3 regions of the Hydrogenibacillus sp. N12 genome follow, and region 2 is predicted to be linked to each of the others. Evidence: riboswitches for the same ligand, from Rfam matches in the RefSeq annotation. Region 2 holds a riboswitch; each other region holds the start of a gene.
What was found. Region 2 has a riboswitch for S-adenosylmethionine ahead of K2M58_RS02460 (methylenetetrahydrofolate reductase). Riboswitches for the same ligand answer to the same signal wherever they lie in the genome.

Region 1 (10,083 bases), 270 kb from region 2:
TCTAGATACGATGTACGGCTTTGAGACGCACACCATCCGAGGGCTGAAGAAGATGCGCGTGCGGGTGGGGTTTGCGCTGGTGGTCATGCTGGGGATGGCGCTTGGACGTCTGCGCGAGGGATGGTCAGGGAAACTGAGGAGTTTTGTGCAGGTAGCGTAGTGGAGGAAAAGAAGGATAGATTTGTTTACCTTTTTTCCGTGGATTGGAAAAAGGGAGGTGGAGTATTGTCTTTTTTATTAAAAACACGGGGAATATATGCATGAAAACCAATCTTGTTTAAAGAAAGAATCGTGGAATCCCCCAAAACTGAAGATGGCCTGATGCAGGTCAGACCGAGATACAGGCACAGCGAAAAAAGCTCGAGCCCTCAAGTTCTTGACAACCGGCGGACCGGTTGATAAAATGGTCGCAAGCTTTCGGTCACAACGGAATGACACCCAACACGAAGCGTCTCAGCGAAACCTTCTTATCGAGAGCGGCGGAGGGACTGGCCCGATGAAGCCCGGCAACCGTCCCGGGGAGTCGGCACGACTCGGCGGGGAAGCCGCCTGTGCCGACGCTGGATCCGCGGGAAAAGGTGCCAACTCCTGCGGAATGGAGGCCTTGGACCGGAGGTCCGGGGTGCCTAGCCATTCCGAGAGATAAGAAGGGGGAGGATCGCGGGAGCGAAAATCCCTCTTCATCAACGAAGAGGGATTTTTTGATGCGCGACCGGAGATGCGGCCGACCGGAAATGCGGCCTCCTCCGAGTGAAAGCGGACCGCACCTGACAACCGAAGATCCGACCCTGCTTCTTATCGAGAGCGGCGGAGGGACTGGCCCGATGAAGCCCGGCAACCATCCTGCGAGGACGCCCGGTCACACACGGTCGGAACCGCTTGAGGCCCGGCGTGAATCTGAAAGCGCGGTGCCGCGCAGGATCTGGTGCCAATTCCTGCGGAACGTGCCGAGCGCCATGGACGGGGGAAGGGGGAGCGTCCTGCGCGCGGTCGTGCCGAGAGATAAGAAGAGGGCATTTCGACGGCGGTTCGAAATCCCTCTTCTTATCCAGAAGAGGGATTTTTTCATGGTCATCGGGTTTCACGGCCATCGTATTTTTGTGGTTTTTTTCAGACCAAGACGGAAAGAGGGGAGCGTCGATGGTGAGCATGGACCTTAAAACGCGTGAAGTGGGAACGGTGTCCATCGGCGCGCTCCGCCTGGAAAGCGGCCGCGTCCTTCCGGATGTGCGGCTGGCCTACGAGCGGGTCGGGCCGCGAGATGGTCCGACGGTGCTCGTCTGCCACGCGCTTACGGGCAATCACGTGGCCGTCGGCACCGACGAGGACCCGGGCTGGTGGGCCGGGCTCATCGGGAGCGGCAAGCCGATCGACACCGACCGCTATCAGGTGGTGACGTTTAACGTCCTGGGCGGATGCGACGGCTCGACCGGCCCGACGTCGACCAATCCCGAAACCGGCCGGCCGTACGGCCCCGAGTTTCCGTTCATCACGGTGCGCGATATGGTGCAGGCGGAATATCTCGCCTTAAAGCGCCTCGGCATCCGCCGCCTGCGGGCGGTGATCGGCGGATCGCTCGGCGGGATGCAGGCGCTCGAGTGGGGGGTGATGTACCCCGAATGGATGGACCTTCTGATCCCCATCGCCGTCACGCCGCGTCTTTCGGATTACGCCATCGCGTTTAACGCCATCGGGCGGCTGGCGATCCTCTCCGATCCGGCGTGGAACGGCGGCTACTACGACCCGGCGCATCCCCCCAAAGCGGGGATGATCATCGCCCGGATGGCGGGAATGGTGACGTACCGCAGTCCCGATCAGTTCAACCGCCGCTTTGAACGGGCCGAGCGCGATGGGTGGGGGCGTCGGCATGACGAGGTCAGCTTCCAGGTCGAATCGTATCTTATCCATCACGGCGAAAAGCTCGCTCGGAGATTCGACGCCAACAGTTACCTGTATTTGCTCAAGGCGATGGACGCCCACGACCTCGGCCGCGGTCGCGGCGGGATCGAGGAAGCCATCAAGCGCATCCGCGCCCGCGTCGTCGCCCTCGCCTATCGCGGCGATCTTCTTTACCCGCCGCAGGAAATCGCCGCCTTCGTCGATCGGCTTCGGGCCGGTGGCGTTGAAGCGCGCTACTTTGAAGTGGACACCCTCTACGGCCACGATGGATTTCTCACCGAGTTTGAAAAATGGGGCGGAATCATCCGGGAACAGCTGGAACAGGCCGAATCGTGCCCCGGATCGGTGACGCAGGACTTTCGCTCGGCATTCCTATAGAGTTCGGCATCCCTGTCGTCATTCCGATCGGACATTCCGACCGTCGCTTGAAGCGTGCACCGATTGAACATTATCCGGGAGGGATCGGAGAATGGGCGAAAAACGGCAGTGGGCGCTGGAGACGCTGGCCATCCACGGCGGGCTTCAGCCCGATCCGGTGACGGGCGCGCGGGCCCTCCCGATCTACAACACGACGTCGTACGTCTTTCGCGACACCGAGCACGCCGCCAATTTGTTCGCCTTAAAAGAGCCGGGCTACATTTACACCCGCATCCACAATCCGACGGTGACGGCCCTTGAAGAACGGATGGCGCTTTTGGAGGGCGGCGTTGGGGCGCTGGCGCTTGCGAGCGGTCAGGCGGCGATCACGCTGGCGATCCTGAACATCGCCGGCGCCGGCGACGAGATCGTCGCCGCGAGCCAGCTTTACGGCGGCACGTACAACCTCTTTGCCGTGACGCTCCCGCGCTATGGGATCAAGGTGCGCTTCGTCGACGGGCGCGATCCGGAGAACTTCCGCCGGGCGATCACCGAGAAGACGAAGGCGATTTTCGCCGAGACGATCGGGAACCCCAGCCTGGACGTGCTCGACATCGAGGCGGTGGCGAAGATCGCCCACGAGTACGGGGTGGCGCTCATCGTCGACAACACGTTCGCCACGCCGGTGTTGGTGCGTCCGTTTGACTACGGCGCGGACGTCGTCGTCTACTCGGCGACGAAGTGGCTCACTGGCAACGGCACGACCATCGCCGGGATCATCGTCGACGGCGGACGCTTTGCCTGGCCGAAGGAACGCTATCCGTCGCTTCACGAACCGGACCCGAGCTATCACGGCGTCGTCTACCGCGAGGCGTTCGGCCCGGCGGCGTACATCGTCAAGGCCCGCGTCCAGCTCCTCAGGGACATGGGGCCGGCGATTCACCCGCAAGGCGCGTTCCAGGTCGCGCTGGGCCTGGAGACGCTTCCCCTCCGGATGGCCCGGCACGTGGAAAATGCCCGGCGCATCGTCCGGTACTTAAAGGGCCATCCGGCGGTGGCGTGGGTGAACTATCCGGAACTTCCCGAGCATCCGTCGCACGAACTGGCGAAGAAGTACCTGCCCAAAGGTGCGGGATCCGTCATCACCTTCGGCATCCGCGGTGGCCGGGAAGCCGGGCGGAAGTTCATCGAAAGCCTCACGCTCTGGTCGCATCTCGCCAACGTCGGCGACGCGAAAAGCCTCATCATCCATCCGGCGACGACGACGCATTCGCAGCTCTCGGATGAAGAACTCCGCGCCTCCGGGGTGAGCGAGGACCTCATCCGCCTGTCGGTCGGCCTGGAAAACGTCGACGACCTCATCTGGGATCTCGATCAGGCGTTTGCCAAAGTGTCGGCGCCGGTATCCGGCTGACCGCCGTCTGTGCGGCGGACGATGATGTTCGTCAATCTACCGGTTCGATGAAGGGGGGAAGGGTCCGTGAGCTTGAGTCAGCAAATCGACGAAACCATCCAAAAGCACGAAGCGTGGGTGCTTCGGAGACAAAGGGGAATTCCCAATAACCGGCGGTTGTTTGTCCTGGCATGCATGGATGAGCGGTTGGATGTGGAAGAAATGCTCGGCCTCCAGCCCGGCGATGCTCATATCTACCGCAACGCCGGGGGCGTGGTCACCGATGATGTCATCCGTTCGGCGGCTCTGAGTGTGAATTTCTTTGGAACGAAAGAGATCATCGTGATCAATCACACGGAATGTGGAATGATGACGGCTCAGGGCCAGGAAATCGTCGAGGCGCTCCGGGCCAAATTCAACATCGATGTGGAACGCGTTCAGCTGGACCCCTCGCTTCCCGAACTGACGCTGACGGACCCTGGAGCATTCGCTCGGTGGTTCCGGACTTTTGAAAGTGTTGACGATGCGACCATTGCCCAGGTCGAGTATTTGCGGAATCACCCCTTGATTCCCAAAGATACGGTCATCAACGGATATGTGTATGAAGTTGAGTCCCATCGTCTGCGCCGACCGCATCAACGGTTGAGCCGGCGCGTGAATACGCGCGATGAACTGCTGGGGCGGGTTCAGGATTCACCGAGGGGGGACGGATGACCGCATCCGGATGGCGCCGCCAAGGGCGCCGCGCCTATCACGTTCATGCCAGATGAAGATCAGGAGTGGAGGGAAACCGCATGGCCAAACAGACCTTTGCCTCTCGCGTCGAGTGGTCCGGAGAGGGCGTGCGCGCCGTCGCGCACATCCGCGACAAACAGATCGTCATCGACGAACCGCCGGTGCTCGGCGGAACGGACCAGGGCCCGAACCCGGTGGAGCTCGTCCTCGCGGCGCTCGGCGGGTGCATAAGCGTCCTGGTGAGTCTGCTGGCCAAGCGGCACGGCGTGGAGCTGCGCGGCGTGACGATTGATGTGGAGGGCGACCTCGATCCGGACGGATTTTTAGAAAAAGCGCCGGACGTCCGCCCGGGATTTCAAGAAATTCGCTATCGGATCGCGATCGACTCCCCGTCCGCCGCGGATCGGGTTCGGGCGCTTATCGAACACGTCGAGCGCATTTGCCCGGTGAAAGACACGCTCCGCGGCGTGCCGACGCTGGCCGTTTCGCCGGCGCAGAGCGGGCGGTGAGCATCGGGGATCGGGAGAGGCACGATCCCGACGGAGGAATTTCTTTCTCCTAAAGATACCCGCATCTTCTTCGAAGGCGTGAAATGAAAATGTCCTGCCGACGGCCCACCCGGGCCGTCTTTTTTGAGCCGTCTTCGCCCGTGACGGCTCGATAATCACGCGGTTGACCGGTAAACGGGCGGGGTTTCTCCCGGCGCCTCCGGCGACGGGGACGTTATATTTGACGGTCAATCCCAGATACGGTCGGGAAACGAGAACATGCTCGTCGACATCGACAAGATCGGAATCGGCGACCGGATACGCAAAGTCTTCGGCGACATCGAAGAACTCGCCCGGGACATCGAACAGAACGGCCTTATCACCGGTTTGAATGCAGCCGGTGCTCAGGTAAAGTTCATCGCCCTGCCGGCGACGGGCACGCGGCCAGTGGTCGGCGCAATGATCGCCCGCTTTACACAATCTTTATCTTCCGTTCATCTGGCCTTAACACATCTCCGCTATACTAGTCGTGTCCGGTATCATGTGTAAAAACGGATGGTCCAGGTGACATAAAATGAGCCATCCGGCCCTCTTTGGTAGAATGTGAGACGGAGAAGAAACCACTTCACCAGGAGGGATACCGGATGGCTCAGTACCAGATTACCGTGGACGACGAGATTTTGGAAGGCCTCTTTCAGCGGGATGGAGGCGTGGCAAAGCTGGTGGAGAGTGTGGTCAACCAGATCCTCCAAGCGCAAGTGCAGGAGCATCTGAAAGCGGCGCCATACGAGCGCACGAAAGAACGCCAAGGCTATCGCAACGGAACAGTCACCCGCACCCTGACAACCCGTGTGGGGCGGCTGGTGTTGCGGGTTCCGAGGGTCCGGAATGGCCAGTTCTCCACAGAGCTGTTTGCTCGGTACCAGCGCAGCGAACAAGCGTTCATCATCGCCCTGATGGAGATGGTGGTGAACGGCGTGTCCACCCGGGACGTGGCGAAAGTCACCGAGCAGTTGTGCGGCACGACGTTCTCGAAGTCCACGGTCTCCGAGCTGTGCAAGCGCCTTGATCCCATCGTTCAGGGATGGAATAATCGCAGCCTTGCTGAGCATCGTTATCCGTTCCTGCTGGTGGACGCTTTGGTACTCCGGATTCGGGAGGAAGGGCGTGTTCGCTCTCGAGCGGCCATGATCGCTGTTGGCATCAACGAAGAAGGGTACCGTGAGATTCTTGGCTTGATGTTGGGCGACAGCGAATCGGAGGCCAGCTGGCGGGAGTTCTTTGCCTGGCTGAAGAACCGGGGTCTCCGCGGCGTTGACGTTGTGGTGTCTGACAGTCATGGCGGGCTGGTGAAGGCACTGCAGACGGAGTTTCAGGGATGCACCTGGCAACGGTGCCAGACCCACTTCATGCGCAATATCTTGGACGCCACACCCAAGGCGTTGCAGAAGGAGGTCTACAAGCGTGTACGAGCCATTCTTGATGCGCCCGACCTCAAGACGGCCCGACTGCTCATGAATGAATTTGTGGAGGAGTACGCTGAGAAGGCACCCAAGGCCGTCAAGGTGCTAGAGGAGGGCTTTGACGACGTCACGGCCGTGCTGGTCTTGCCGGATCGCTATCGGCGGCGCTTGCGTACCACGAACGGCGTGGAACGACTCAACGAGGAGATTCGCCGCCGTGAAAGAGTCATCCGCATCTTTCCCAACCGGGAATCCGTAATACGGTTGCTTGGAGCGCTACTCATGGAGATAGACGAGACGTGGACCACTGGGCACCGTTACCTGAATATGGATGAGTATTGGCAGTGGAAGAAGGAACAACAGAAATCCACTGAGCCGGCCATGCTGCACGTTGTGAATGCCTGAGTGACCTGTCCTTTCATTCGCCGAAGAGGGCAATTTACACATGATACTGGACTTGATCGCTATACTTGACCTAGACGCGGGCTAGGGTACACCCGACATGGACGGCAATGACCAGAAAGCGTGAGGACGAGCGGAGGAAAAGCGATGGTTAAAAAAGCGCTGGCAAGGCCGATCTTCGCTTTCGTTTTCGTGACGGTCGGGGTCGGTTTTTGGCTTTCGGGTTGCGGACAAAGCGGGCAAGGTCAGGCTCAAGATGCCGAAGGAAGCGGTAAAGCTCCGGTTGGAGGGACGCTTCATTTTTACACCTCGCAACCGGACGACGATGCGAACAAGCTCGTCGAGGCCTTCCGCGGGCGGTATCCGGCGGTGGATGTCGTCGTTTTTCGCTCGGGAACGGAAGAAATCGTCGCCAAGCTCAGGTCGGAAAAGCTGGCCGGCGGGGTGAAAGCCGACGTGCTCCTCCTGGCCGATGCGGTGACGTTCGAAGCGCTGAAGGCCGAAGGGCTCCTCGAACGGTATCGCTCGCCGAACGTCGAGGCGATCCCCCAGGCGTTTGTCGATCCCGACGGAACGTACGCCGGAACGAAGGTCATGGCCAGCATCATCGTCGTAAACACGAAGAAAGTCAAAACGCTTCCGGATTCCTGGCGTGTGTTCACTTCTCCGGAGGCGCGCGGCAAGGCGATGATGCCGAGCCCGCTCTACTCGGGCGCGGCCGCCTATAACCTCGGCGTGTTCGTGCGGCAGTCGGAGTTCGGCTGGAAATTTTATGAAGACATGAAGCAAAACGGCGTCGTCGTCGGGAAAGGGAACGGCGGGGTGCTCACGGCCGTCGCCGGCGGCGAAAAAGCGTACGGCATGCTCGTCGATTTTATGGCCGCCCGGGCGAAGCGAGAGGGCTCGCCGGTCGAGCTCGTCTATCCGAAAGAAGGCGTGCCGGTGATCACCGAGCCGGTGGCCATCGTGAAAGGGACGAAAAACATAAAGGCGGCGCAGGCGTTCGTCGACTTCATCCTTTCGGAAGAGGGGCAGAAGCTCGAGGCCGAACTCGGTTACACGCCGATCCGCCCGGGGATCGCGCCTCCTGAAGGGATGCGCCCGGCGGAGGCGCTCAAGGTGCTGGCGGCGGACCCGAAGGAGATGGCCCAGACGCGGGAAGCGGAAAAAGAGAAGTTCGCCGCCCTGTTCCGCTGACATCGAGAGCCACGGCAATCGGCGGTGGAGATCGACCGTGGTGAAGGAACGTTACGGGCAGGCCGTAGCGCACGCGCGGCAGGCAAACGCGCGATGGTGGAACGCGGTGCGCCGGGGAGGAGAGGCGGCGGCGGTCATCGCCATCGTCGCTTTTTTCGCTGGGCCGCTCCTGGCGCTCCTGGTTCAAAGTTTTCGCCATGGGCCGACGGCTGAGGTGCTTTCGCTTTTTGCCGCGCAACGGACGACGGCGATGCTCTGGAACACGGCGGTCATGGTCGCCGGCGGGACGGCGATCGCTCTGGCCGCGGGCGCGGCGCTCGGGCTGGTCGTCTCTTTCACCGATCTACCCGGTCGTTCCCTCATTTCGGCGCTCGTTTGGCTACCGCTGATTCTCCCGTCTTATGTCGTCGCATTAAGCTGGGCGGCGCTGTTCGAAAAAAACGGCCTGCTGGACCGGGCGTTTGGCGTTTTAGGCGTTCCGTGGCCCGATGGGTCGGTCTACGGCTTAAGCGGCATGACGGTGGTCATGGGGCTTACGCATTATCCGCTCGTGTATCTTTTTGTCATCCGGGCCGCGCGTCGCGTCCCGGAAGCGCTCTATACGGCGGCCCGCGCCTCGGGAGCCCGGCCGCTTCGGGCTTTCCTCCTCATTGTGCTGCCGCTTTTGCGCCCGGCGCTGGCCGCGGGAGGCGCGTTGGCGTTTTTGGCGGCCCTGGACAATTTCGGTATCCCTGCTTTTCTCGGCATTCCGGCGAACGTGCCGGTGCTTTCGACGTACATCTACGAACAGATCGCCGGTTTCGGACCGTCGGCCTTCGCTCGGGCGGCGGCGCTCAGCCTGCTCCTCATGGCGATCGCTTTGATGGGGCTTTACGGCTTTTGGATGGGGTCCCGGCGCGACGTGTCGGAGGCGTTTGGCGAAGGCGGGTGGGAAGGTCGTGTTGATCTCGGGCCGCTCAGGTGGCCGCTTTTTATGCTGATTCTCGCTTTTTTGTTTCTGACGAGCGTTCTTCCTCTGGTCGGGCTCGGTCTGGGAGCGATCGTCCGGGCTTACGGGCTACTGCCGACGCCGGAAAACTGGACGCTGAAGCATTTTGCCGCCGTGCTCGCCGATGGGCGGACGGCGCAAGCGGTGTTCAACAGCGGGCTGATTGCGATCGGGGCGGCGGTGACGACGGTCGTCCTCGGCGCCGGGGTGGCCCTTCGGCGGCGCTGGCGGCCGGGGTTCACCTGGCGGGTGGTGGGGGGGCTCATGACCCTTCCTTTTGCGCTGCCGGGCATCGTCGTCGCTCTCGGGCTCATCGTTTTTTGGGCGTCGCCGGTCGGGCGCTTGGCCGGCGGGGTCTATGGGACGCTCGCCATGCTCTGGATCGCCTATACGGTGCGCTTTGGCGCGATCGGCGTGCGGTCCGCCGAAGCCGCTCTGGCGCGTCTCGACCGGCGCTTGGAACAGGCGGCCCAGATGAGCGGCGCGCGGCTTTTGGCGCGGCTTGGGCGCATCGTCTTTCCCCTCATCGCCGGGGAGCTCCTGGGCGGCATGGTGCTCGTCGTCCTGCTGGCCGGGACGGAGCTGACGCTTTCCGTCCTTCTGGCTTCCTCGGGGCAGGAGACGGTCGGCATGCGCATTTTCCAGCTGGAACAGGGCGGAGCGCTTACGGAGGCGCGGGCGCTCGCTTTTCTCATCGCGGTTTCTGTCTTTCTTCTCTTTGTCCTTGCCGAAGCGCTTCGCAGGGGCGGTTTTAAGGGCGAGACCGAACGGTAGCTGAGCCACCGGCCGCAAGCGGGGGATGATCGTGAAAGTCGAACTCTACGGGGTTTCGGTCAAACTGGGCGGGCGAACGGTGCTCAAGGACGTGTCGCTCACCGTTCCGTCCGGCGCTTTTTTGGCCGTGCTCGGCCCGTCGGGAAGCGGCAAGACGACGCTTTTGAACGCCATCGCCGGTTTCGTCTCTCTTGAGGCGGGGACGATCGCTTTTGACGGACGGGTCGTGAGCCGGGCGGGGGAGGGGGTGCCGCCGGAAGAGCGGGACGTCGGAGTGGTTTTTCAATCGTTCGCTCTTTGGCCCCACATGACGGTCGAAGCGCATATCGCCTTTCCTCTGCTTCAGCGACGTCGCCGCCTTCAGCGGGCCGCATTCGGCTGGAAGGG
Region 2 (10,083 bases):
GATGTCGTCGGCCGGAACGTCAAGGACGAGCGCCGGTTCGTCGATCTGGATCCACGCCGCCCCGGCCTCCGCCAGCGACCGGAGGAGCGCCCGGTACGCCGGGACGAACGCCCGGACGACCTCGGCGAACGCCGCTTCCGGATATCCTTTGCTCAGCCGGACGAACGTGTACGGCCCGACGACGACCGGCCGCGCCCGCTCCCCGACGACTTCCCGCGCCTCCCGGTACGCCTGAAGCGGCCGGTTGTCGGCGATCTCCGGCGCCCGGCCGGCGGCGACGGCGTCGAGCTCCGGGACGATGTAGTGGTAGTTCGTGTTGAACCACTTCGTCATCTCCGCCGCCGGCACCCGGTCGCTCCCCCGGGCGATGGCAAAATAAAGCTCCAGGGAGACCGGCCCGCCGGCGTAGCCGTACGCTTCCCGGAAGCGGGCCGGCACGAGGCCGAAGGTGACGGCGAGGTCGAGCATCGGGTCGTAGAAGGTCAGGTCGCCCGCCGGCACCCACGTGAGGTCGAAGGCCGCCTGCCGCCGGAGGGCGTCGCGGTACACCGTCCGGATGGCGTCGTGAAGCTCCGTTTCGGTCAATTTCCCCTGCCAGTAGCGCTCGAGGGCCCGCTTCCACTCCCGGCGCGGGCCGAGGCGGGGATAGCCGAGGTTCGCGGTCTGGATCATGGACGGAAGGTCACTCCTTTGCTGGCGGCGCGCCGACGCCTTCGGCACGCCCGATCGAGGTCAAACGCTTGGGGAAGGGCGCCGGGCGGCCATGCTTCGGCCGCCGAAAGGGCGGCCTCCGGCGAGGCGCCGGAGACCGGTCGGGCGCGAGAAGCGCGGGAGCGTCGGCGTTTGGCTACGGCCCGAGCTCCGGGGCAGCCTCGACGCCCACCGAAGCGCCGGGCCGTGCCGACGTCCCGACCCCCGACGAACCGTCGTCCGCCGGCGAGGCGCCGGTGGGCGGCCGCCGCGCCAAGACGAACCGGGCGAGGCGGGCGGTCGTCGACGCCCGGAGGTACGGGGTGATCAGGTAAAACCGCGTCCACCCGAGCTCGAACGCCCGCTCGATGAGCGCCTCGGCCTGCGCGAGGCCGGCTTCGATCGCCGCCTCGCCGGTATACGGCTCGAGGGCCCGGACGACGTCCGACGGGACGTTCATCCCCGGCACCCCGGCGAGGAAGCGGGCGCTGGCGGCGGAGATGAGCGGCATGATGCCGATGTAGAGCGTCCCGCGCCCGCCGAGAAGCGCCCGGGCCTCGAGGAGCCGCTCGAGGTCGGCCGGATCGAAGATCGGCTGCGTGAAGAAAAACCGGGCACCGCGGTCCGCCTTGGCGGCGAGCCGCCGGAGGTGCGGGCCGAGGGTGCGGCCGAGGTTGAGCGCTCCGCCGTAGCAAACGTCCAGCGGGCCCTCCAGCGGCCGGCCGAAAAAGTCGACGCCGGCCCGAAGCCCGCGGAACCGCTCCATGAGCCCGAGGCTGTCCGTCTCGTAGACGGCCTTCCCGTCCGGATGATCGCCCAGCGCCAGCGCATCGCCGCTGATGAGGAGAAAATGCCGCACCCCGGCGGCGAACAGGCCGAGGACGGTCGACTGCTGGGCGAGGAGGTTCCGGTCCCGGCTGTTCAGATGGACGACCGGTGAAAGGCCGAACGCCTGCCGGAGGAGCACCGCGGCGACGACGTTGGACAGCCGGGCGTGGGCGAGGGAGTTGTCGGCGATCGTGATGTGGGTCACCCCGGCCGCCTGAAGCCGCCGGGCCGCCTGCAAGTAGCGGTCGAACGCCGGAGCCCGGGGCGGGTCGAGCTCCACGACCACCTCCGGCATGGCGCAGCAAGGATTGCGGTCGGACATCGCTCACCGGTCCGGCCGACCCTGAAACGGGCGGCCGGATCGCCGGTCCACCTCCTTTCCCGAGAAAAGCCATAAAAAAACCCTCTTCGATAAGAAGAGGGCAAAAAGGACGCACCCCCTTCTTATCTTTCGGCCGCCGGTGCGGCCGCAGGAGTTGGCACCTTTCCCGGGGCACGCCGTGCGCCCGTAGGCGAGGAGGCCTTTCGGCTCCCCGCGCCGGGAAGGTTGCCGGGCTTCATCGGGCCAGTCCCTCCGCCGCTCTCGATAAGAAGGTGCCGCCGAAAAAACGGCGGCGCATCGATTCGGTTGTGCCCAGAGCTTCTGGCTCCGCGAATCTTGCGCCTATTGTACGGCTTCCGGGTGCCGCTGTCAAGCGGTACCGGCAGGGGTTTTCCCCCGTTCGGCGGCACCGCCCGGGGGTCCCGGCGGCCCCGGCGCCGGCCGCTCAAGCGCTTCGACCGCCGGCATCGGATCAGCCGCTTTCACGGCCGGCGTAAGGAGCCTCCGCCCCGACGGCGCCCGCCCCGTCGGCTTTCGTCCCGCCGCCGGCCCGCTCCCCCCGCACCACGGAGACGCCGGCCGTCCGCTCGAGGGGACGGATGAGGGCGGCGACGTCCTCGCCGCCGTGTCCTTCCGCCATCGCCCGAACGAGGTGCGCCTGCGCCTGAGCGCCGAGGGCGAGGGGCACGTCCATCGCCTCGGCAAACTGAAGCGCCAGACGGACGTCCTTGTGCAGGAGCGCGATGCTGAACCGAGGGGCAAAATCCCGATCCTGGATGAGATCGATCGTCCGGTCGATCATGAAGCTGTGGCCGGTGCTCGCCTTGAGGACGGCGTGAAGGACCGCCGGATCCACGCCTGCCTTTGCGCCGAGGACGAACGCCTCCGACAGGGCGACGGTGTGCACGGCGACGAGGAGGTTGTTGATGAGCTTGACGGCGCTTCCCTTGCCGGGGCCGCCGAGATGGACGATCATCCGGCCGAACGCCGCGAGGACCGGCCGCACCCGCTCAAAGGCTTCGGCGTCGCCGCCGACCATGATCGTGAGCGTCCCCGCCTCGGCGCCCATCGGCCCGCCGGAGACCGGCGCATCGAGAAAAAAGACGCCGAGCTCCTTCGCCCGCCCGTAAAACGCTTCGGCGTGGGCCGGCGCGATCGTGCTGAGGTCGACCCAGATCTGCCCCGGCCGGGCCCCTTCGCGGACGCCGCCCGGCCCAAAGTAGACCGTCTCGACCGTCTCCGGGTACGGAAGCGACGTCATGACGACATCGGCGGCCCCGCCGACCGCCGCCGGGGAATCCGCCGCCACCGCCCCCTGAGAGACGGCCCATTCGACGGCCCCCCGGGAACGGTTGTGAACGACGACAGCGTACCCCGCCCTGAGCAGGCGGGCGACGATCGGCCGGCCCATCGTGCCGAGCCCGATGAACCCGATCCGCATGCTCCCACCTCGGCGCCTTTTTTTCGCGGACACAGAACTTTTTTCGCGAACGCAAAAAACGAACCCAAAGGGCCCCAAACGGGACAAAAAACGCGCGCCCGCTTCCGCCGCCCTCTTTTTGTACGCGGCGGCTCTCCGTTCGGCGCGCGGTCAGACCTCGTAGAGGAGCATCTCCCGCCGGAGCTTCTTGAGCCGTTCCTTGCTCGCCCGGATGCCCGCCGCATCGCCGGCGGCAAGGGCTTCCCGTAAGCGGTCGAGCTCGGCGTCGACCGCTTCCCGGAGCTTCGGGATCCGGTTTTCGATCTCGTTCAGCAGGAACATCTGCATGACCTTTTCCATCGTGACCGTCTCTTTCTTGTCCAGAAGCACCTTCCGCTGATTGCCGGACACTTCGGTGATGCGGACGACCTCGCCGTACTGGACGTGATGGATGTAGAGGGTGTCGGACCGATACAGCTTGATCGTCGCGTGGCCTTTATATCGAACGACAAAGTCACGAAAGATTTCGGCAATCACAGGGTCATGAAACGTCAACCGCCGGTTGAGGAGCTTGTACCCGTCTTCCCGGAAGCGGAATTCGAGGGTGATGTTTTCCGCTCCGCCCAGGCGGATGATCTGCGACGTCTCGCTCCGTTCCGCGGTATAGGCGACGCCGCGCGCGCTCAGATCCCGGAGGAGTTCCTCCATCTGCTCCTCCGTGCAAAAAAGGTCCACGTCGGAGACTTCGAGCATGTACGCCAGCACCCCGTTCGCCCCCCTTCTCCCGTCTTGGATGCCGGCAACCGCCGGCCGGACCGGACCGGCGGGCCCGCCGAATCACCGCTTCCAGCGGCGGAGCGGAAGGATTCCCAATTTCTGGAAATCCGTTCAGGGAATTCTTACGATTGGAGTACATCTATCTTACTATGCTCGGCGCGGGATTGCAAGGGGAATTTGCGGCAGCCCGGCCGTTGTGATACGGTGTCGATACGGCGAACCGTTCGCCCGCCGGACGGCGCCGGCCGACCCGCCGGCCGGCAGGAAGGCACCTGGCGATCCGCCGGCCGGTCGGTCGAAGGAAACAGAAAGGACCCGCCCTGCTCGATCGTTCGAAGGCACCGGGCGCCCCGCGCCGAACGGCGCCCGGACCGGCAGCGGGGGCGGTCGCAGGCGAATGTTTCTGCGAAAGGAGGACCAACATGTCGGAGCACCCCGCGGGCGTCCGCCCCGCCCTCGACGCCAAGGCCTTCGATGCCCTCCTGGTTCCGGGCCTTGAAGCCCGCATGGCGGCCATCGAACGGGACATCCGGCCGATCTTTCGCGCCTTCGCGGAAGCGGTGGCGCCGATGCTCGCCGCCGGCGCCGGCGAGCCGATGCACGTCCACATCGCCAAGCACGCCCGCCGGACGGTCAACCCGCCGAACGACACGTGGGTCGCCTTCTCTTCCGACCCCCGCGGGTACAAAAAGCGTCTTCACTTTCAGTTCGGCCTCTGGCCGACCCACGCGTTTTTCTGGCTCGCCGCCATCTATGAAAGCCCTTTCAAACCGGCATGGGCCAGGCGCTGGCTGGAGGCGCTGGACGATGTCGTCCGCCTCGTGCCGGGGGATTTCGTCTGGTCTTTCGACCACACGGCGCCGGACGTCGTCCGCCACGACGCCCTCGGAGCGGAAGGGCTCGAACAGGCCTTCCGGCGGGCCATGACGGTGAAAAAAGCCGAGCTCCTCGTCGGCCGCATCCTTCCCCGGGAAAAGGCGGAGGGGGCGGACCTCGTCGCCTTTGCGGAGGCGACGGCCAGACCGCTTTTTCGCCTCTACCGGATCGCCCTGAGCATCGACGCCCCCCGCTCCGGGTAAGCCCCCGTTCCGGCGGACGGAGGGGGCATCGCGGCCGGGGAGCGCCCTCGCGGCACGGCGCCCGGATGGGCGGCGCCCCGGCCGGAGGGCGTTCCGGCGGCCCGATACGGCGGACGACGCCCCGGCCGCGACGCGCCCCGGCGGACCGCTTCGGCCGCCGGGCGCACGGCTCCGCTACGGCTTCGGCCGCCGGACGTCGGCGCCGCCGGCGCCTTTTGAGAGCGCTTTCGTCGTTTGGGCGCAATATTCGAGGATCTCTTTCCGGCGGACGATCCCGATGAAGACGCCCCGTTCGTCGACGACGGGGACGAAGTTTTGTTCGATCGCCAGGCTGATGAGGTCGTCCATCGTCGCGTCGATCCGGACCGGCTGGTGCCGCTTCACCTGCGGGATGTCCTCGATGCGAACCGTATGGGCGTTGTCAAACGAAAGCCCCGGCGTCCGTTTCAGCATGAAGAGGAGGTCGCCCTCGGTGATCGTCCCGACGTAGCGGCCGTCGGCGTCGACGATCGGGAGCGCGTTGTACCGGTGGTGCTCCATCCGCTCCAGAGCTTGTCGCATCGTCGTCCGGGGGGTGACGTACACGACTTCTTCCTTCGGCAAAAGGAAGAACGCGATGTTCATCGATCGCCATCCTTTCTCGGAGCGTTCCCCGTCCACCGTGCGGCAAGCGGCGAGCCGATTCCATTATATCACCTTTTTCGGCGGGTCAAGCTTTGCTATACTGAGGGTCGTTTGATGCCGCAGAGGAAGAGGGGGTGCCCATGGGCACAGAGGATCGGCAGCGGCTCGCGCCGCTTTTCGACGGCCTCGTCGCCCACGTCGAACGGGGCCGCTATCCGTTTCACATTCCGGGACACAAAGGCGGCCGGGGCGCCGATCCGGCGTTTCGGGCGTGGATCGGCGAGCGGGCGTTTTGGCTCGACCTCATCAACATCGCCCCCCTCGACGACCTGCACGCGCCGCGGGGGATCATCCGGGACGCCGAGCGCCTCGCGGCGGAGGCGTTTGGGGCGGAACACGCCTTTTTCTCCGTTCAGGGGACGTCGACGGCGATCATGGCCATGGTGCTGGCCGCCGTCGGCCCCGGGGAGAAAATCATCGTCCCCCGCAACGTCCATAAGTCGGTCCTCTCGGCGATCATCCTCGCCGGCGCCGTGCCGATCTTCATCTACCCGGAGATGGATCAGGCGTTCGGCATCGCCCACGGCATCAGCCCCGACGCCGTCGAACGGGCCCTCGAGGCGCACCCGGACGCCCGGGCGGTGTTCGTCGTCCACCCGACGTACTACGGCGTCGCCCTCGATCTCCCGGCGATCGTCGCCACCTGCCACCGCCGCGGCGTGCCGGTCCTCGTCGACGAAGCCCACGGGGCGCACTTTTCCTTCCACCCGAAGCTTCCGCCGTCGGCGATGGAAAGCGGCGCCGACGCCGCAGCGACGAGCGTGCACAAGCTCGGCGGGTCGCTCACGCAAAGCTCGCTGCTCCTTCACCAGGGGCGGCGGATTGCGCCGGAGCGGCTCCGGGTGACGCTGTCGCTCCTGATGACGACGTCGACGTCGTACCTCCTCCTCGCCTCCCTGGACACCGCCCGGCGGCAGCTCGCCGTCGCCGGCGAGGCGCGCCTTCAGGCGGCGATCGAGCGGGCGGAGACCGTCCGGCGGGCCGTCCGGACCATCCCCGGCCTTCGGACGCTGGAGGCGGATGATCTCCCGCCGGGGACCCTCGGCCTCGATCCGCTGAAGCTCACCGTCCACGTCGCCGGCCTCGGCCTCTCCGGCGCCGATGTCGAGGAATGGATGCGGGCGGAAGGCGGCATCGAAGTGGAACTTTCGGACCTGTACAACGTGCTCTTTTTATTCTCCCTCGCCGACGGCGACGACGCCGTCCGCCGGCTGACGGACGCCCTTCGGCGGCTTTCGGAAGCCCACCGGCAAAACGGCGCCCGGAAGCCGAAACCGATCCTCCTTCCCGAGATGCCGGCCCTCGCCCTTTCGCCTCGGGACGCCTTCTACGCCGAGACGGAGCGGGTGCCCCTGGAGGAGGCGGCCGACCGGATCATGGCCGAGTTCATCCTCGTCTATCCGCCGGGGATCCCGGTCGTCATGCCGGGGGAAATCCTCACGCAAGACAACATCGACTACATCCGGGCCAACCTCGCCGAAGGCCTGCCGGTCCTCGGCCCGGAGGACGCGACGCTCCGCACCGTTCGGGTGATCAAGGAGCGGACGCCGCTTCGCTGAAGGCGCCGCTTTGGCGGTGCTGTCGCCATGAGGGCCGCCTGTCCGGCGCCGCCCGCCGTCGGGCCGGCATCCGGCGCGGCGCCCCGTCAGGCCGCGCACAGGGCAGGCCAACGGCGACAGAAAACGCCGCCCTTTCGGGCGGCGTTTTGCGGATCGGCCCCTGAGGGCGCCCTTTCAACCCCAAATGGGCTTCCGCCGAAGCCGGGCGGCCCGGCTTCAGCGCTCCACAAACCGAACGGCCGCCGGACGCCCGGCGGCCTTCTCGACGCCGCAGACGGAGCAAAAGCCGTCCGGCCGCACGTAGCGGACGATGACTTTATGCGACGCAAAATGACCGACGACCCGGCCGCATGACCGGCAGACGTACTGCCCCACGGTGCTCCCCCACCCCCAATGTGTTATCCTCATCGGGCTGAATGCGCTTTATCGGTTATCCTGATTGTATCTTGAGCCGCCTCAAGCGGTCAACGGCAAAAAATGGTTCGTCCCCGAGCCACCCCGGCCCCCGCAAGCGGCGCCATCGCCGTCCTCCTTCCGATCGTCTTTGGCTCTCCCGACGACCTTATGATACAATGGGGAATGATCTCCGCGAAGGAAGGCCGAGGGCGATGGCGAAGTTTCTTGGCCTCTGCCGAAACAATGCCGCCTACCGGGCGCTCGACGACGTTCGGGCGCTGGCCGAAGCGGCCGGGCTCACGGTCGTCGTCGCCAACTGCCAGAATCGCTGCGCCTTTTGCGATGTGACGCCGTACGCCCTCCTCGGCCGGGAAGTCATCTTCGGCGACGACGTCGACGAATTCCTGGCCGAGCTGGAAGCGGCGCTCGCCGAGCGGTGCGCCGCCTGCCCCGAGGCGTCCGCCCGCTGACGGCCGCCGTCCGTCCCCCCGCCCGGCGATCCGACCGCCGGCGCCGAACCGGCGCCTTCCCGCGGCCATCCGCCGCGACCCGGAAGAAAGGAGTGGCCCGATGCCGAAAAGCGCATTCGTCCGCTGGACCCCGAAGGGCGACGAGACGGTCGACCTCGCCACCCTGAAGGCGGCCCTCGAAGCCTACCGGGAAAAGCTCGCCAAAACCGGCGAACAGCTCGGATGGGACTACGCCCATTACGCCTTCCCGTACCGGATCGAAGAAAAAGAAAAAGACGGCCTCCCGTACCTCGAACTCGTCGGCCACGATCCGGTGATGTACCGGCGCCTCCTCATGACGGCCCAAACGGTCGACGGGATCGGCGTCGTCCAGATCACCCTGCCCGACGACGCCACCCAGGGCGATAGCAACAAGGCCAACGAGCTCGCCCGCTACCTGGCCAGACATTACCAGGCCGAACTCCTCCTCTTCAACGGCCGCGTCCAGTACTTCACGGTCGGGAAAAAGTAAAAAACGCCGCCTCGGCGGCGTTTTTCTCTTCTTTTTCTTCCGCGGAACGGTTCTTCCGCGGGGCGGCTCACCCGCCCGGAGCCGGCGGATTTTGTTTCCGGACCGACCCCTCGACCTAACGCGTGGCCACGATCGTCTTTTCGCCGACCGTCACGTAGCGGTCGCCGGTCGCTTTCCCTTTGACCTGAAGCTGCAGCCGGTAGCTTCCGGGATCGCCGAAACGCGCGTTTTTCACCTCGAAGACGATCCAGCCTCCCCGCTCCGGCAGGCGCACCGTTCCCGGCACGACGGCGAACTCGCCGGCCGCCGTCCGCCCCGGCGCGCTCGCGACGAGGCGGAAGTCCATGTTCGCCTCCGGCAAGTTGTTCACCTCGGCGTAGACGAAAAACCGCTCCAGCCGCTCGCCGGCCTTGACGAGGGAAAAGGGGCCGTAGAGGCTGAGCGCTCCCTGATCGTTTTTGCCGGCGTAGCTGAGCGCCAGGAGCGAGACTTCCGGCTTGATGAAACGGGCCTCTTTCGTCGCCGGATCCCAGTCAAAAATGACGCCGAGGAAGGCGGCGAGCTGCTGCAGCGCGTACCGGGCCTGGCCGCCGAAACTGGCGATAAAGGCGCTCGAACCGGATTTGGCGTCGTAGACCGTCTCGTCATTGACCCGGATGCGCGAGACGTCGATCTCGCCGGCGGCCGACGCCGGGCCCGGCCGGAAAGACGCCGCCAAAACGACGATGCCGAGGGCGACGATCCCCCGGCGAAAGCCCCGGGACCAGGACGACCGCGAGCGTTCCGGCGCGCCCGCTTCAAACCGTGTTTGCCTCGGGTTCACTTCATCCGCCTCCACCGTGTTCCGTCTGTCCGTTGTACGCTCTTTCTCCGAAAAAAGTTGTGCTTGCCAGGGAGGCGGACGGATGAAATTTCGCGTGCGACTGTTTTCGGCACCGGACGATCGCCATTCCGCCGAGCGGGCGGCGGTCCTATTCATCCGCCGGCGCGTCTTCATCGAAGAACAGGGCGTGCCGGAAGCCCTCGAGATCGACGTCCACGACGACGAGCCGTCGACCGTCTATGCGCTCCTCACCGAGGCCGCCACCGGCCGGCCCCTCGGCTGCCTCCGCCTTCGGCCGTACGGCGACCGGACGGTGAAGGTCGAGCGGGTCGCCGTCCTCAAGGAGGCGCGACAAAACGGCGCCGGCCGGGCCCTCATGAACGCCGCCGAAGCGTGGGCCAGAGAAAACGGGCACGTCCGGGCGTACCTGCACGCCCAAGGACCCGTCGTCGGCTTTTACGAAACGCTCGGCTACCGGCCGGTCGGCGCGCCGTTCGTCGAAGCCGGCATCCCCCACCAGGCGA
Region 3 (10,083 bases), 790 kb from region 2:
CATGAACACGGCGATCGGGCCGATGAAAAACATCACCCACGGATTGCGGTAGACGCGATACTTGAAGCGTGCCCACGGCGAGGCGCGCAAATACTCGTCGACCGTCCACGTCAGGATGTCGCCGACGCCGCGCTTGTCCAGGTTGCCGCTGGTGGCGTGATGGCGGGCATGCTGCCATTTCCAGTAGTGGTACGGGACGAGCGTCACCGCGCCGCTGACAAAACCGAACGCCTCGTTCATCCACCGGCGGGGGAAAAGTGAGCCGTGCCCGGCGTCGTGCTGCAAGATAAACAAACGTACCAGAAAAAGCGCCGCCACGCCGTCGATCGCGAGGGCAAGGGGCAGGAAAAAAGCGGCGGCTCGATACGCCAGGCTAAACAGCACAACAAGCGCAAGGCCGGTATGTGTCACTTGCCACAGGCTGTACCGGAGGTCGGGTCTGGCATACGGCCGAAGAAGCGGCGCCCAGTCTTGCGCCCGAAACGATTTCAAAGTTCCACCCCTTACCCTTTCATCGATTTCCTCCCCAGCATACTCCGGCCGCTCTTGGCGGTCAATCGGAAAAAAGCCCGGCGAAAGGTCTGACCTTTCGCCGGGTCAAACGGGAACGAATGGCTGCTTGCCGGAGATTCAATAGCGGACCTGCGCCGGGACGACGGCGCCCTGGTACTTGTCTTCGATATACTGCTTGACGTCGTCCGAAAGAAGAACGTCGCAGAGCTTTTGAATCCGCGGGTCCTCCTTCGACTCCGGCCGCACGGCGACGACGTTGACGTACGGCGACGTCTTGTCTTCCATGAAGATGGCGTCTTTCGTCGGGTTCAGACCGGCCTGAAGGGCGAAGTTCGTGTTGATGAGGGCGAGATCGACCTTCGGGTCCTCAAGGGCCCGGGGAAGAAGCGGCGCGTCCATGGGCAAGAACTTCAGATGCTTCGGGTTCTCGACGATGTCGGTCGTGGTGGCGCTGGCCCCTTTCCCCTCGGCCAGTTTGATCAAGCCCTCCCGCTCGAGAAGCAGCAACATTCTCCCCTGGTTCGTCGGGTCGTTCGTGATGGCGATCGTGGCGCCGTCGGGAAGATCGGCCGCCGACTTGTAGTTTTTCCCCTTCGCGACGTATGCGCCCAACGGCTCGATGTGGACCCCGCAGACGGGGATGAGATCATACCCTTTTTCCTGGTTGGTCTTTTCGAGGAAGGGAATGTGCTGGAAGTAGTTGGCATCCAGTTCTTTTTCGGCGAGCTTGACGTTCGGCTGGACGTAATCCTGGAAGACGACGACTTTGAGGTCGATGCCTTCATCCTTGAGCTTCGGCTTGACGACGTCATTTAAGATCTGGGCGTGCGGCTCCTGCGACGCGCCGACGGTGAGCGTCTCCGGCTTCGCCGAGTCGGTTTTGCTTTCGCCGCCGGCGGGACCGGTTCCCTCGCCGGGCGCGGTCTTTGTGCCGCAGGCGCCGAGGATGAGGAGCGCGGCGAGGACGAGGAAGATGGCTCCGCTTTTGAGCGGGCGACGGAACATGCGGATCCCCCCTTAAGGTTCAGGATCATGTGGATCAATCGGTCGGACGCCGTTTTGCGGCGCCGTCGCCGCCTCTTTTCCGGCGGCGCCAAGGTGTATGGTCAACGCGCCGGCTGGGCGCGGGACCGTCCGGAAGAGCATGAAGGGCCGGCAGACGGGCGGCCTGGAATGGAGATGCGCCGGGGGTCGTTCAATCCGACCGTCAGCGCCTGTCCAGCCGCCGAACGATTCGGTCACCGATCCACTGCAGCACCTGGACGATGGCGATGAGGAGGACGGTCGCGACGAGGAGGATGTCGTTTTTGAAGGAGTTGTAGCCTTCGTTCCAGGCGAGGGCCCCGAGGCCGCCGCCGGCGACGAGGCCGGCCATCGCCGAGTAACTCACGAGGGCGACGGCGGTGACGGTGATGCCGGAGACGATTCCCGGGAGGCTCTCCGGGATGAGCACTTTCCAGATGATGTCGACCGTCCGGGCGCCCATCGCCTGAGCCGCCTCGATGACGCCGCGGCCGACTTCCCGCATCGCGCTTTCGACGAGGCGGGCGAAAAACGGCGCGGCGCCGGCGACGAGGGAGATGATCGCCGCGTTCGTGCCGTAGGAGGTGCCGATGAGGGCCCGGGAGACGGGGATCGTCCAGAGGATGAGGACGATGTACGGCACCGAGCGGAACACGTTGACGACAGCACCGAGGGCTTCGTTCAGCCAGCGCTTCGGCCAGAGATGCCCCGGCGAGGTGATGATGAGAAGCACCCCGAGCGGGATGCCGATGAGGACGCTGAAGAAAAGCGACAGGAGCACCATGTACACCGACTCGATCGTCGCCTGGACGACGATCTCGGGGTGCGCGACGACGTTTTCAAAGTGCACCGCCCGTCACCTCCTCCGACGCCGGTGTGACCGCCTCGACGATGACGCCAGCTTCGGTGAGAAAGGCCCGCGCCGCCATCAGTTCCGCCGGCGTTCCGGTGAGGCGGACGGTCAGGGTGCCGAAGGGGACGTCTTTCAGGCGCTTGATCTCCCCCCGGAGGATGTTCACCTCGACGTCGTGGCTCCGGATGAGCCGGTGGATGATCGGCGCTTCGGCGACCGCGCCGACGAAGACGAGCCGGAGCGCCTCGGTGCGCCGCCCGTCCCCTTCCGCCTGTCCGGAGGCGCCTTTGCCGTCGGAGGGGGTGTCAAAGACCTCGGCGATGAAACGTCGGGCGACGGCTGACTTCGGCCGGCTGAAGACGTCCGGGACCGGCCCGACCTCCTGGATCACGCCCCGGTCGAGGACGGCGACCCGATCGCAAATTTTTTCGATGACGTGCATCTCGTGGGTGATGAGGACGACAGTGATGCCGAAGCGGCGGTTGATCGAAAGGATCAAGTCGAGGATGTCGTCCGTCGTCTTTGGGTCGAGGGCGCTCGTCGCCTCGTCGGACAGGAGGATGTCGGGCTCGTTGGCGAGGGCCCGGGCGATGCCGACTCGCTGTTTTTCCCCGCCGGAAAGCTGCGCCGGATAGGCGTCCCGCCGGTGCCGGAGGCCGACGAGGTCGAGAAGCGCTTCCACCCGATCCTGGGCCCGGTCCTTCGGCCAACCGGCGATCTCGAGGGGAAAGCGGACGTTTTCAAAGACCGTGCGGGACCAGAGCAGGTTGAAATGCTGGAAGATCATGCCGATTTTCATCCGTTTTTTCCGGAGCGCCTCCGAGGAAAGGGTCGCCAGATCGACGCCGTCGACCCACACCCGGCCGCCGGTCGGCCGCTCCAAAAAGTTGATCAGCCGGATGAGGGTGCTCTTCCCGGCGCCGCTTTCGCCGATGACGCCGAAGATCTCGCCGCGGCGGATGGTGAGGTTAATGTTTTTCAGCGCTTCGACGGGCGCGCCGCGGCCTTCGTATACTTTTTGTACATTTTCGAGCCGAATGATCGCCTCATCATCGGGCGGGATCTCCACGGGGGCGGTCGCGGCGAGCATGCCGCCTCCTCCTTCCTAAGCGAAACCTTTCCGGCCGAAACCTTCCTCACGGAGTCCTTCTTCACCGAACCCCGGTTTTGCGCATAAAAAAATCCTTTCCGCCCGGCCGGCGGCCGGCACGGAAAGGAGTCGCCTCCCTTATCTGCCGGTAAGTCACCGCTCAGGCCTTACCGCTGGAATTGGCACCTTGGCACGGACGTGCCGGTTGCCGGGCTTCATCGGGCCAGTCCCTCCGCCGCTCTGGATAAGGGCTTATCCAGATCGATGCGATTGTCCGGAGAAACCGAACGGAAAACTCACTGGAGCGATTGTAGAGCGGTCGGGGTCGATTGTCAAGCGCAAAAATTTCAGGTATCGTCATCGCCGGTCGACGCCCCTTCCGGCGTGAGGAGGCTCCGCTCCCGAAGCCGCCAGTCCTCGAGGCTGCGAAAGTCGTACCCCTGCGCCCGGGCGTCGTCGATGATCCGGCCGAGGGCGTCGGCGTTGTCCTTGGAGACGCTGTGCAGAAGGATGACCGCGCCGGGGTGAAGCTGGCCCATCACCTGCCGGTAGGCGTAATCCGCCCCCCGGACGACGTCCCGTTCCCAATCTTTGTAAGCGACGGACCAGAAGATCGTCTCCATCCCCATCTCCTGTACCGTACGAAGCAGCCGTTCGGAAAACACCCCCCGGGGCGGCCGGAAAAAGACGGTCGTCCGCTGCGGGGTGAGCTCCGCGATGGCGGCGTTCACCCGCTCGATCTCCCGGCGCATCTCGGCCGGGCTCAGGGCGGACATGTCCGGGTGGCTCCACGAATGGTTGCCGACGATGTGCCCTTCGGCGACCATCCGGCGAACGAGCTCCGGCGCCGACCGGAGGTAGTGGCCGGTGACGAAAAACGTCGCCGGCACGTTCTTTTCCTTAAGCACGTCGAGAATGCGAGCCGTCTGACCGTTTTCATAACCGTTGTCAAACGTAAGATACAGCACCTTGCCTCCCTTTTCATCGTAAAAAAGCGCGCCGTACCGCTCGATCAGCGCCTGAAACCCTTCCCGGGCGATCGACGGCGGCCGGCCGTCGCGGCTTTTTTGAAAGCCCCAGTGGTACGCCCTCGTCTCCACCCCGCCGGGCAGGTTCGCCTCCGACGCGGGCCGGTCGACCGATCCGGCGGAACCATCATCCGATGCGACGCCGAGCGCCGCCCGCGCCGCCCAGGCGGCCGACCCGAACGCCGAAGCCGTAAAAACCCCGAGCGCAAGAACGACCCGAAGGCCCAAAAATCGCATGTCCGCCCCTCCCCGCTCCCCGGACGGCGGCCGGGGTTGGTTCTTTTGTAGTATGGCCGGTGAGGGGCGCCGCTATCGACGGCCCGATCTCGCCGCCTGACGAAAACATCTGTTTTTGTCGGGCAAGGTCTGTTACAATGGGGGCAACCGATGGAAAAATCTCCGCGAAAGGGGCGTTCCCGATGTCCGACCTCTCCGACCGCCAGTGGGCGATCCTTCGGGCGATCGCCCGTTCGCTCCGGGAGCGCGGTTACCCGCCGTCGGTGCGGGAGATCGGGAAAGCCGTCGGGCTGTCGTCGACGTCGTCCGTCCACTTTGAACTCAATCGCCTGGTGCAAAAGGGCATGCTGGAAAAAGATCCGGAGCGGCCCCGGGCCCTTCGGCTGAGCGCCGAAGGGATGCGGCTTCTCGGGCCCGAGGGACGGGAGGCCCATGGCGACGTCCGCTACCTCCCTCTCGTCGGCAAGGTGACCGCCGGACGGCCGATCACCGCCGTGGAAAACATCGAGGGCTACCTCCCCTTCCCCGCCGCCCGGACGCCGGATGACGCTTTCCTCCTTCGGGTCGAAGGGGACAGCATGATCCTTGCCGGCATCCACGACGGCGACCTCGTCATCGTCGAAAAGACTCCCCATGCCAACCCCGGCGACATCGTCGTGGCGATGACCGAAGACGGGGAGGCGACGGTGAAGCGCTTTTATCCCGATCCGGCCCGAGGCGTCGTCCGGCTGGCGGCGGAAAATCCGAACTACCCGCCGATGGAGCTGGCGACGGCGACCGTGCTCGGCCGCGTCGTCGGTCTCATCCGCTTTTACGACCGGTAGAGGACCGCACCGCCGGGGCCGGCTTCGCCTGAACGCCGTCCCGTCCGACCGATCGTCGGCCTGATCGCTCGAATCGCCGGCCCGGCGCGTGGGCCGGTCTTGCCCCGGCGAGCGGCATCGGCGCCTTTCCGAACGCTCTACAGGGCGATCCGCCTCGCTTCCGCCAGACGGACGAGGATGCCGATCAGGGCGAGCTTCACGTGGGCGTACATGAGTCCGCCCTGCAGGTAACCGCGGTACGGGGGCCGAAGCGGCGCGTCGGCCGAAAGCTCGATCGATGCTCCCTGGACGAACGTCCCGGCGGCCATGACGACCGGGTCCCGGTATCCGGGCATCGCCCCCGGCGTCGGCCGGACGTATGACTCGACCGGCGAGTGGGCTTGAACCGCCTCCGCAAAGCGGAGGAGCGTCTCCCGGTCGCCGAAGGAGATGGACTGAATGAGGTCCGTGCGGGGAGCTCCGGGCGGCGGATCGACCGGAAAGCCGACCGCCTGCATGACCGCCGCGGTCAGATGCGCCCCCTTGAGCGCCTCGGCGACGACGTGCGGGGCGAGAAAGAGCCCCTGATAAAATTCGAGCCAGCCCCCCGGCGCCGCCCCGACGGCGAGCCCGATCCCCGGGGCGACGAGCCGGGCGGCGATCCGCTCGATCGCCGCCCGGCGGCCGACGATGTATCCGCCGACCCGGACGAGACCGCCGCCGGGGTTTTTGATGAGAGAGCCGGCAAGGACGTCGGCGCCGGCGTGAAGCGGTTCGATCGGTTCGACGAACTCGCCGTAACAGTTGTCGACGACGGCGGTGACGGCGGCGTTTTTCATTTTGGCCGCCCGGATCGCCTCGGCGAGCTCGGCGACAAAAAACGAGCGTCGCTCCTGATACCCTCGTGAACGCTGAAAAAACACGACCGCTGTTCGCTCGTCGATCGCCGCCCGCATCTTGTCGAGGTTGATGCCGCCGTCCGGGTGAAGGGGCACGATCCGGACGTCGATCCCGTAGTCGAGGAGGTTTCCCTGGCCGCGCCCCTCCGGACCGATCACCGGCCGGAGCGTGTCGTAGGGCTCCCCGGTGGCGATGACGAGGTTTTCACCGGGAAGAAGGAGGCCAAAGAGACTGGCGGCGATGGCGTGCGTCCCGGAGAGAAGATGCGGCCGGACGATCGCCGCCTCGCCGCCGAAGACGTCGGCAAAGACCGCCTCCAGCGTCTCCCGGCCGAGGTCGTGATAGCCGTAGCCGGTCGAGCCGGCAAAATGCCCTTCGCCCACCCGATGCCGCCGGAAGGCGTCGAGCACCCGACGGACGTTTTCCAGTTCCACCGCCTCGATCGCCGAAAAGGCGGGCCGAAGCCCCGCCTCTGCCTCGGCGACGATCGCCTCCGCCCGCCTCCGGCGATCTTCATCGTCGGTTCGATCGCTTCGCGTCCAAATGTCGGTCAACGGCGTCCGTCCTTTCCCCGATGGAGCTCATCGAGCTTTTTCGTCCGTCCGGCCGTCCCCACCTACAGGCCGTCCCCGTCGTCGGCGAAGTCGTCCGCCGTCAGCGTCATGAGGGCCTCCCGAGACGTCGTCCCCTGGCGCACCGTCCGGACGGCGTGCCGCCGGATCGCCCGCTCGACGGCGTTTCGGACGAAGCGGGCGTTGGCAAAGGGCACATCCCGCCTGAGCATCGCTCGGGCGATCCGCTCTTCAAGCCTGCGCCGGGCGCCGGCGTCCATGCGATACTCCCGCTCGGCGCACATCGCCTCGGCGATCTTTAACAGCTCTTCCATCCGGTAGTCCGGGAAGACGATCTGAAGCGGGAACCGGGACGGGAGGCCGGGATTGGCCTGAAGGAAGGCGAGCATTTCCCGGTCGTAGCCGGCGAGGATGACGATGAGGTCGTCCCGGTGGTCTTCCATCCCTTTGACGAGGGTGTCGATCGCTTCGCGGCCGAAATCTTTTTCCCCGCCCCGGATGAGGGAGTACGCCTCGTCGATGAACAAAATCCCGCCGACGGCCCGGCGGATGAGTTCCCGCGTCTTCTGGGCCGTATGGCCGATGTACTCGCCGACGAGATCGGCCCGCTCGACTTCAATCAGATGCCCGCGGCTTAAGACCCCGAGCTCCCGGAAAATCCGGCCGAGCAGCCGGGCGACGGTCGTTTTCCCCGTGCCGGGGTTGCCGCGGAAGATCATATGGACCGTCTGGCGCTCGGTCTTGAGCCCGTAGGCCCGGCGACGTTCGTTGACGAGGCGCTGGGCGATGAGCGTGTAGATCAGTTTTTTGACGTCGTCCAGGCCGACGAGGCGTTCCAGCGCCCCGATCGCCTCCCGGAGCGCCTCCCGGTCGGCCACCTTGAGCTCCGGATCGGAGGCAAACCGGCGAAGGTCGTCGGCGATCCCCGCCGGAGCCGTCCGTCGGGGGTGATCGATGACGACCGACATCTGATAGCGCGGCATGCTCTCCCTCCTTCTGGGCGTTTATACCGTATGCGCCGTGCCCAGAGTCGGTGACACTCCGCCGAATTGCCCCCGCCGGCGCTTCATCGCCCAGGCGCATCCCCGTCCTTCGGGCCGTTCGCCGATCGGCGGCAGGGGGCAGTCGTCCGGGAACGCGACCGGCCGGCGCACCCCGGAGCGGAAATCCGTTCGCCGGCCGATCCCGCCGAGCGGCCCGCGACCGAGAGGCCGGCGGACGCCGAAGCGGCCACCGCCCGTCCCCTCGAGGGGGGCGTTCCGGCTCCGGCCTTAAAGTGCCGCCCGGACGATCGCCCGCACGTCGTCGGCATCGAGCGTCATGAAATGGCCGAACGGCCCCCGCCGGGCGAGGGATTTTTCCACGATCGCCTCGACGTCCGCCTCCGTGATGCCGAACTCCCGAAGCCGGGTCGGCGCCCCGAGGCCTTGCCAGAACGCCTCCAGCCGCTCGATCGCCGCCAGGGCGAGATCGTCGACGGACTTCCCGGCCGGATCGATGCCAAACACCCGCGTCGCGAGATTCGCCCACCGTTCCGGCCGCACCCGGTAGACGTGCCGCATCCAGTGCGGGAACAGGATCGCCAGCCCCGCGGCGTGGGGGATATCGAAGAGGGCTGAGACGGCGTGCTCGATGTTGTGCGTCGCCCAGTCGCCCTGGACGCCCATCGACAGCGTCCCGTTGAGCGCTACCGTCCCGGCGAGGAGGATCGTCTCCCTGAGCGCGAGGTCGTCGAGCCGCTCGACGAGCTTCGGCGCCGCCTCGACGATCGCCTGGAGGAGCCCTTCCGCCAGCCGGTCCGTCACCGGCGTGTTCTCCACGGTGTGGAAATACTGCTCGAAGATGTGGGACATCATATCGACGATGCCGTAGACCGTCTGGTCTTTCGGCACCGTGAGGGTGTACGCCGGATCGAGGAACGACGCCCGGGGATAGACGAGCTCCGACGACCAGCCGTACTTTTCCTTCGTCGCCTCGTTCGTGAGCACCGAGTTTTTGTTCATCTCAGAGCCGGTCGCGGCGAGGGTCAGCACCGCATAGACGGGAAGCGCCGCCTCCGGCGTCGCCCGGCCGAGGACGACGTCCCAGATGTCCGCCTCGCCCACCGCGGCGACCGCCACGCCTTTGGCCGCGTCGAGGACGCTCCCGCCGCCGACGGCGACGACCGCCTCGACCCTCGCTTCCCGGGCGATCGCCGCCGCCCGGCGGACGGTGCCGACGCGGGGGTTCGGTTCGACGCCGGAGACCTCAACCCATTCGACGCCGGCCTGCTTCAGCACCCAGGTGACGTCCTCGTAGGCGCCGTTTCGTTTGATGCTTCCACCGCCGTAGAGGAAAAGCACCCGCCGGATGCCGCCGAGGAACTCCGGCAGCCGCTCCACCGCCCCCCGGCCGAAGATGAGGCGCGTCGGATTATAAAACTGAAATGATTGCATGGATCTACCCTCCTTTTTTCATGCGACTTCGGTCTCGGATGTTCTCGCCGAACCCGCTCTCCTTCTCCGGTCCCTTTTGGGCTTCCCGATCCGAAGTTCCGGATCGCTCCGCAGGCCGTCATCGATCTTCCGGCCAGCGGATCCACCGGGCGAAGTACCCCTGCTCAATCAAGGCCTTGATCAGAATGACGACGACCGGTGCAACGAAGATGCCGACGGCGCCGAAGAGCGACATCGAAACGATGATCGCCGCCAGCATGGTGAAGGGCGACACCCCGAGGGACTCGCCGACGATCCTCGGCTCGACGATCTGCCGCACGACCACGACGACGGCATAGAGAACCGTCACCCAAAGCGCCGTGCGAAAATCGCCGACGATGAGATGGTAGCCGATCCACGGCAGAAAAAGGGACGAAATGCCGAGGATCGGCACGAAATCCGCGATGCCGGAAAGGAGGGCGACGAAAAAGGCGTTCGGCATCCTAAGGAGGATCATGCCGGCAAAGATGATCATCGCCGTGATGGAGACGATCTTAAGCTGCGCCTTCACGTAGCGGCCGAGGCCGGAGAGGACGTTTTCCTGCAGGAAGCGAACGGCCCGCCGGAGCGTCCCCGGCGCCCGGGTGTGG

Region 1: linked by a shared signal. The riboswitch ahead of K2M58_RS03680 (homoserine O-acetyltransferase MetX) and the one ahead of K2M58_RS02460 (methylenetetrahydrofolate reductase) in region 2 are both predicted to bind S-adenosylmethionine.
Region 3: linked by a shared signal. The riboswitch ahead of K2M58_RS06080 (methionine ABC transporter ATP-binding protein) and the one ahead of K2M58_RS02460 (methylenetetrahydrofolate reductase) in region 2 are both predicted to bind S-adenosylmethionine.

Annotation. Positions count from the first base shown of each region.
Region 1 covers NZ_CP080953.1:781,200-791,282, forward strand. The annotation lists gene K2M58_RS03675 (transposase) at 1-160, shown strand, start outside; SAM riboswitch class I at 465-649, shown strand; SAM riboswitch class I at 793-1,009, shown strand; gene K2M58_RS03680 (homoserine O-acetyltransferase MetX) at 1,141-2,277, shown strand; gene K2M58_RS03685 (O-acetylhomoserine aminocarboxypropyltransferase/cysteine synthase family protein) at 2,369-3,670, shown strand; gene K2M58_RS03690 (beta-class carbonic anhydrase) at 3,737-4,363, shown strand; gene K2M58_RS03695 (OsmC family protein) at 4,444-4,893, shown strand; gene K2M58_RS03700 (ParB N-terminal domain-containing protein) at 5,152-5,421, shown strand; gene K2M58_RS03705 (IS256 family transposase) at 5,517-6,740, shown strand; gene K2M58_RS03710 (ABC transporter substrate-binding protein) at 6,885-7,934, shown strand; gene K2M58_RS03715 (ABC transporter permease) at 8,041-9,696, shown strand; gene K2M58_RS03720 (ABC transporter ATP-binding protein) at 9,722-10,083, shown strand, end outside.
Region 2 covers NZ_CP080953.1:509,447-519,529, reverse strand. The annotation lists gene metE (5-methyltetrahydropteroyltriglutamate--homocysteine S-methyltransferase) at 1-672, opposite strand, end outside; gene K2M58_RS02460 (methylenetetrahydrofolate reductase) at 848-1,804, opposite strand; SAM riboswitch class I at 1,960-2,111, opposite strand; gene K2M58_RS02455 (NAD(P)-dependent oxidoreductase) at 2,313-3,281, opposite strand; gene K2M58_RS02450 (hypothetical protein) at 3,432-4,025, opposite strand; gene K2M58_RS02445 (DUF1054 domain-containing protein) at 4,460-5,116, shown strand; gene K2M58_RS02440 (CBS domain-containing protein) at 5,291-5,740, opposite strand; gene K2M58_RS02435 (aminotransferase class I/II-fold pyridoxal phosphate-dependent enzyme) at 5,881-7,359, shown strand; gene K2M58_RS02430 (hypothetical protein) at 7,576-7,734, opposite strand; gene K2M58_RS02425 (DUF1450 domain-containing protein) at 7,968-8,225, shown strand; gene K2M58_RS02420 (DUF1885 family protein) at 8,326-8,736, shown strand; gene K2M58_RS02415 (hypothetical protein) at 8,852-9,574, opposite strand; gene K2M58_RS02410 (GNAT family N-acetyltransferase) at 9,642-10,083, shown strand, end outside.
Region 3 covers NZ_CP080953.1:1,299,909-1,309,991, forward strand. The annotation lists gene K2M58_RS06065 (fatty acid desaturase) at 1-492, opposite strand, end outside; gene K2M58_RS06070 (MetQ/NlpA family ABC transporter substrate-binding protein) at 631-1,518, opposite strand; gene K2M58_RS06075 (methionine ABC transporter permease) at 1,721-2,320, opposite strand; gene K2M58_RS06080 (methionine ABC transporter ATP-binding protein) at 2,376-3,479, opposite strand; SAM riboswitch class I at 3,615-3,730, opposite strand; gene pdaA (delta-lactam-biosynthetic de-N-acetylase) at 3,827-4,744, opposite strand; gene lexA (transcriptional repressor LexA) at 4,927-5,568, shown strand; gene K2M58_RS06095 (methionine gamma-lyase family protein) at 5,706-7,001, opposite strand; gene K2M58_RS06100 (AAA family ATPase) at 7,064-8,002, opposite strand; gene K2M58_RS06105 (iron-containing alcohol dehydrogenase) at 8,291-9,454, opposite strand; gene ytvI (sporulation integral membrane protein YtvI) at 9,573-10,083, opposite strand, start outside.